2 regions of the Ligilactobacillus animalis genome follow, and region 2 is predicted to be linked to the other one. Evidence: predicted binding sites of a transcription regulator. Region 2 holds the regulator's gene; the other holds the start of a gene.
The links. The regulator LexA, encoded in region 2, represses DNA repair genes until DNA is damaged. The targets are predictions, from matches to a motif close to CNAACANNTGTTNG.

Region 1: a site for LexA is predicted at 1,793-1,806, ahead of uvrB (excinuclease ABC subunit UvrB). Genes of this name have one in related genera too.

The regions. Positions count from the first base shown of each region.
Region 1 covers NZ_CP047141.1:1,248,559-1,251,992, reverse strand. The annotation lists gene GSR62_RS06130 (phospho-sugar mutase) at 4-1,731, shown strand; gene uvrB (excinuclease ABC subunit UvrB) at 1,855-3,434, shown strand, end outside.
Region 2 covers NZ_CP047141.1:885,874-889,307, reverse strand. The annotation lists gene GSR62_RS04450 (lysophospholipid acyltransferase family protein) at 35-661, shown strand; gene GSR62_RS04445 (YneF family protein) at 710-934, opposite strand; gene GSR62_RS04440 (DUF896 domain-containing protein) at 1,015-1,311, opposite strand; gene lexA (transcriptional repressor LexA) at 1,476-2,099, shown strand; gene recN (DNA repair protein RecN) at 2,184-3,434, opposite strand, start outside.

The DNA of each region.
Region 1 (3,434 bases), 360 kb from region 2:
TATATGAGTTGGGAAGAGACTTATACTATTTGGAACAAACAACCTGATCTAGCACCTGAAGTTCGGGAAGACCTTGATAAGATCGTAAATGATAAAGAAGCATTGGAAGATGCCTTCTATACACCAATGGAATTTGGGACAGCTGGGATGCGTGGCTTGATCGGTGCTGGGATCAACCGCATGAATATTTATACTGTGCGCCAAGCAACTGAAGGTTTGGCACGCTTTATGGATACCTTGGATGAAGAAACAAAATTACGTGGTGTAGCGATCAGTTATGATTCACGTCACATGTCACAAGAATTTGCTTTTGAAGCAGCACGTGTTTTAGGGGCACACGGGATTCCAAGCTTTGTCTTTGAAAGCTTACGTCCGACCCCAGAACTATCCTTTACCGTTCGGCATCTACATGCTTATGCAGGGATCATGATCACAGCGAGCCATAATCCAAAACAATATAACGGTTATAAGATCTATGGTGAAGATGGGGCGCAAATGCCACCAAAAGAATCAGATATGATCACGAATTATATCCGCGAAGTTGATGATCTTTTTGCCGTTGAAGTTGCTGATAAAGATGCTTTGATCAATGATGGAACATTGAAAGTCATCGGTTCAGAAGTCGATGAAGTTTACTTAGAAAATGCCAAAGAAGTAACGATCGATCGTGAGTTAGTGGCTGAAGAGGGTAAAACGATGAAGTTGGTCTTTACTCCACTTCACGGTACTGGTGGGATGTTAGGTGAAAAAGCCTTACGTCAAGCTGGTTTTGAAGACTTTACGATGGTCCCAGAACAAGCAATGCCAGATCCAGAGTTCTCAACCGTTGAACATCCAAACCCTGAATTTACAGAAGCTTTTGATTTAGCGATCAAATTAGGCAAGAGCCAAAAAGCTGATCTTTTAGTAGCTGTCGATCCTGATGCAGACCGTTTGGGAGCAGCTGTTCGTCAACCAGATGGCGAATACGAATTGTTGACAGGTAACCAGATCGCAGCTTTGATGTTGAACTATATTTTAACGGCTCGTAAAAAAGCAGGTAACTTGCCTGCAAACGGGGCTTTAGTAAAATCAATCGTTTCAAGTGAATTTGCTGCTAAAGTTGCAGCTGATTTTGGGGTCGAAGCGATCAATGTCTTGACTGGGTTCAAGTTCATTGCCGAACAGATCCAACATTTTGAAGAAACCAATGAACACAGCTTCATGTTAGGCTTTGAAGAAAGTTATGGTTATTTGATCCGTCCATTCGTGCGCGATAAAGATGCGATCCAATCTTTGGTACTATTAGCTGAAGTAGCTGCCTTCTACAAGAAACAAGGTAAGAACTTATACGATGGTCTCCAAGAATTATTTGAAAAATACGGCTATTTTGCTGAAAAGACGATCGCTTTGACCTTTGATGGGATCGAAGGTGCACAAGAGATCAAAGATTTGATGGCTAAGTTCCGTCAAGAATTACCAACTGATTTTGCTGGTTATAAAGTGATCGCAGCTGAAGATTATCAAGCTTCTAGTCGCCAAGATGCAGCTGGGAATGTGACAGCGATCAACTTGCCTAAGTCAAATGTTTTGAAGTACTTCCTTGAAGATGGAACTTGGATCGCAGTTCGTCCTTCAGGTACAGAACCAAAGATCAAATTTTACATTGGTACACAAGGTGATTCCGAAGCTGATGCACAAGCTAAATGTGAAAAATTTGAAAAAGCAATCAATGATTTCATCAAGGGCTAAAATTAGCTGTTAGATGCTGAAGACACGGTAAATGGCCGTGTCTTTTTTGATTCTGCTGATGCGAAAATACGTTCGTTGTGGTATAATCCTGTAAGCAATAGTTTTTAATGAGGGGGTAATCATTTGATCGAACGTCAAGCCGATAAAGAGTTCAAATTAGTTTCAAAATATCAACCAACTGGAGATCAACCACAAGCGATCGCTGAGCTTGCAACCGGGATCAAAGCTGGTAAAAAAGAACAGATCTTATTAGGGGCTACTGGGACCGGGAAAACTTTTACGATCTCAAATGTGATCGCTAAAGCCAACAAGCCAACTTTGGTCTTAGCCCATAATAAGACCTTGGCGGGACAGCTCTACGGGGAGTTCAAAGAATTTTTCCCAGACAATGCTGTTGAATATTTTGTATCCTACTACGATTACTATCAACCTGAAGCTTATGTTCCTTCAAGTGATACTTATATCGAAAAGGATTCGAGCATCAATGATGAGATCGATAAATTACGCCACTCTGCGACTAGTTCGTTATTAGAGCGCAATGATGTGATCGTGGTGGCCTCAGTTTCATCGATATTTGGTTTAGGTGATCCAAAAGAATATCGTGATCAAGCTCTTTCATTGCGAGTAGGTCAAGAGATCGAACGAGATAAGTTGTTGAACCAACTGATCGATGTTCAATTTGAACGTAACGATATCGACTTTCAGCGGGGACGCTTTCGTGTTCGCGGCGATGTTGTCGAGATCTTCCCAGCTTCACGTGATGAACAAGCGCTTAGAGTTGAATTTTTTGGGGATGAGATCGACCGGATCCGAGAAGTTGACCCTTTGACTGGAGAGATCTTGGGTGATCGCAATCACGTTGTCATCTTCCCAGCAACTCACTTTTTGACAAGTGGTGAACGCTTAGAAGGATCGATCAAGAGCATCGAATCCGAATTAGCTCAAAGGTTAGAAGTCTTGCGCGCTGATGGCAAGTTGTTAGAAGCTCAACGTTTAGAACAACGAACGACATACGACATTGAGATGTTGCGTGAAATGGGATATTGTTCAGGGATCGAAAATTATTCACGGCATATGGATGGAAGAAAACCGGGTGAAGCACCATATACGTTGTTGGACTTCTTCCCCGATGATTTTTTGATCGTAGTCGATGAATCCCATGTTACGATGCCCCAAGTGCGCGGGATGTACAATGGTGACCGCTCACGTAAACAGATGCTAGTCGATTACGGTTTCCGCCTTCCAAGTGCCTTAGATAACCGCCCATTAAAGTTAGCTGAATTTGAAGAACGAGTAAATCAGATCATTTATATGTCGGCGACCCCAGGTGTTTATGAACAAGAACGTACCGATACGGTCGTGCAACAGATCATTCGACCGACGGGATTATTGGATCCAGAAGTTGAAGTTCGTCCGATCATGGGACAAATGGACGATCTAGTGGCTGAGATCGCCAAAAGAACTGAGCGCGATGAGCGCGTCTTTGTAACGACTTTGACTAAGAAAATGGCAGAAGATCTGACCGATTACTTTAAAGAGATGAGTATTAAAGTCAAGTATCTGCATTCTGATATCAAGACACTTGAACGGACCCAGATCGTGCGCGATCTACGTTTAGGAAAATTTGATGTGCTCGTTGGGATCAATTTATTACGTGAAGGGATCGATGTGCCAGAGGTCTCATTAGTTGCGATCTTAGATGC
Region 2 (3,434 bases):
TTCAAATATCTCACAGTCTATAGCAGTAAATACCATGTTTTATTCATTTATTCGAGGCCTAGTTAGGTTTCTTGTTTATCTGATCAACGGTAAACCAAACTTTGAAGGCAAAGAAAACTTACCTTCAGGAAATTATATTTTGGTTGGCCCACACCGCACTTGGTTTGATCCCTTGTATTTTGCCTTAGCAGCTTCTCCTAAAAAATTCAGCTTCATGGCAAAAGAAGAACTTTTCAAAAATCCAATTTTGCGGTTTATCCTAAAACATGCCAACGCTTTTCCAGTCGACCGAAAAAATCCTGGTCCCTCTGTGATCAAGACCCCAGTCAAGTTGCTTAAAAAAAGTGATCTTTCTTTGATCATGTTTCCTTCTGGGACTAGACATTCACAGGAAATGAAAGGGGGCGTCGTTTTGATTGCTAAAATGACTGGTGTCCCGATCGTTCCTGCCGTTTACCAAGGGCCCTTGACCTTAAAAACACTCTTTAGCCGTAAAAAGACAACTGTTCGCTTTGGTGAACCGATCTACGTTGATCGCAAAACTAAATTGACCGATGAGACCCAAGCAACGATCATCAATGAAATGGAACAAGCCTTTACCAAACTGGACAAAGCGATCGATCCAAACTTCCACTACATCGATCCTACAACAAAAAAATAACTAAAAATAGGTTGGACTCGCAAGTCACAACCTATTTTTAGTTTTAAATTACTTTTTAGACATATTTTGCTTCATTGAAGCCATCATTTGATGAAGTTTCTTTTCAGAAGGCTTTTGCCCCATCTGAATCATCATCGTCCGCAACATCTGTTCATTGATCGGCGGATTTTTCTTCAAATAGTCTTCCATGTACTTACGAGCAGCAAAGAAACCACCAACAAAGCCAAGGATAAGCGCTAAGACTACAAGTACGATCCAAATTCCAGTAGACATTTCAGCACCCCCTTCTCATTATATTCATTCAACTACTTATTCTACACAAGTTATCCTTAAAAATAAAGCGTTAAACGGCTTTAATTATCACGCAAACCACGTTCACGTTGGATCTTTTTGACCTTTTCTGGCGTAACTTCATTGCCATCTTTATCGTAGACTTGTAACATTTCTACGTGACTACGGAAGTTTTCTCTAAACATCGCTAAGTAAGTCTTACGCAATTCTTGTTGTTCTTCTTTTTCAGCTTCTGTTAGCGTGCCTTCTTTTTTCTTTTTAGATAATTCATTGATGCGATCGATCAGTTCTTGGGGGATCGCACCTTTTTTTGCTTCCGTCGTTTCTGACGCTTGTTCTAATTTTTCGTCTTTTTCCATGTTAAATTCCTCTTTTCCAAGATGATCTATCATTTATATTCTATCTCAAAATTTTAAGAAAGTCATTAACTTAGTCACTTTCTCTAGATAAAGCAAACGCTTGTTTGTAACTGTTGGTTTTCTATGTTATAATTACCCTATAAAAATGTATTGAGGTGTTCAAAATGACAAAAGCATCCGAAAAAAGACAGCTAAACATTTTGCGTTTTATCTACAATACAGTTGAGAGCAAAGGTTATCCACCGACTGTACGCGAGATCTGCCAAGCAGTCTCCCTTTCTTCGACCTCAACTGTACACGGTCATTTAGCACGCTTAACTAAGAAAGGCTTTCTTAAAAAAGATCCTACTAAGCCACGGGCAATGGAAGTTACTCCAGCTGGTCTAGACGCTTTGGGGATCAAAACGACCTTAAATGAGATCCCCGTTGTCGGAACGGTAACTGCAGGGATGCCGATCTTAACCGTTGAAGAAACAACTGATTATTTCCCATTACCACCTAATTTAAGCGATGCCAATGATTTGTTCATGTTGAACATCCGTGGTGAAAGCATGATCGATGCTGGGATCTTAGATGGTGATCAAGTTATCGTTAGAAAACAATCTGCTGCTGACAATGGTGATATCGTGATCGCCATGACCGAAGACGATGAAGCAACGTGCAAGCGATTCTACAAAGAAGACGGATATTTTAGATTACAACCTGAAAATGAAACGATGGATCCGATCATCTTGGATAATGTCGTAATTTTAGGCAAAGTCATTGGGCTCTACCGTGATATGATCTAAAGTCAATATTTTAGCAACTAGGAGTTTACCGACTTCTAGTTTTTTTATTCAAAAAAAAGATGCCTCAAAGTGCATCTTTTAGAACTATTTACTTGCCTTAGCCATTTTTAGCAATTCTTCTGCATGTTCTAGCGTCAAAGTCGTGATCGAAGAACCCGATAACATTCGGGCTAATTCTTCGATCCGTTCCTTATCGTTTAAGATCGTCAGCGAAGTTTCAGTCCGACCATTAGCTACATGCTTAGCAATAAAGTAGTGATGGTCTGCCACAGCTGCGACCTGTGGTAAATGCGTGATACACAACACTTGCGAATTAGTTGCGATCTGACTGATCTTTTCTGCGATTGCCTGGGCGACGCGCCCACTGACTCCAGTATCGACCTCATCGAAAATAATACTCGTCACACCCTTATTTTGGGCAAAGATCGTCTTTAGCGCGAGCATGATCCGCGACAATTCACCACCAGAAGCGATCTTTGCTAAAGCGCCCATTTCTTCTCCGGGGTTAGTTTGAATGTAAAATTCGACCCGATCAAGCCCAGTCTCAGTCAATTGCCCGTTCTCTGGTAAAAAACGTACTTCAAAAACAGCTTTATCCATATAAAGCGCACTTAATTGCTGATGTATCTCATTTTCAAGGCGTTTAGCAGTCTGTTTGCGTAACTCGCTGATCTCTAGTGCTAATTCTTTTGCCTTGGCGTGAGCTTCTTTGACCTGTTCGACTTGCTGCTCTAAGTTTTCATCGCTTTGTTGCATCGTTTCAAGCTCGTGTTTTATCTTATCGTAATAAGCCAAGATCATTTCGATCGAATCACCATATTTACGCTTGAGCTGATGGATCGTTTCGAGCCGTGCCTCAATTGAATTTAGCAGTTCTTCATCCCACTCCAGATCACTTAATTGCCCTGAAACTTCATGTGCTGCATCTTGCAGATTATAAAAAGCATCAGAAACCTTTTCGTAGATCGCGGCTAATTCAGAATTGAACTCAGCCACATCTTCTAATTCACTCATGACATTTCCTAGAACGCTCATCACATCTAATTCTTCACCATTTAGTGCTTGATAACTCATCTCTAAGGCGTGATGGATCGTTTGATAATTATCTAATTGACGTTTTTGTTCTTGGAGCTCTTCTTCTTCGCCCTCGTGTAACTGCGCCTCACTGATCTCATTAACTTGAAATTGTAACATATCGAGTCTTTGAGCCCACTCATGCGCATTTTTCTCGCGTTGCTCCAGTGCTTGCGAAAGGCGACGATAATTGGCATAAAGTGCCTGGTATTGTGTCAATTTAGCTAGGATCTCAGGCTGATAATTATCAACTAGGGCTAA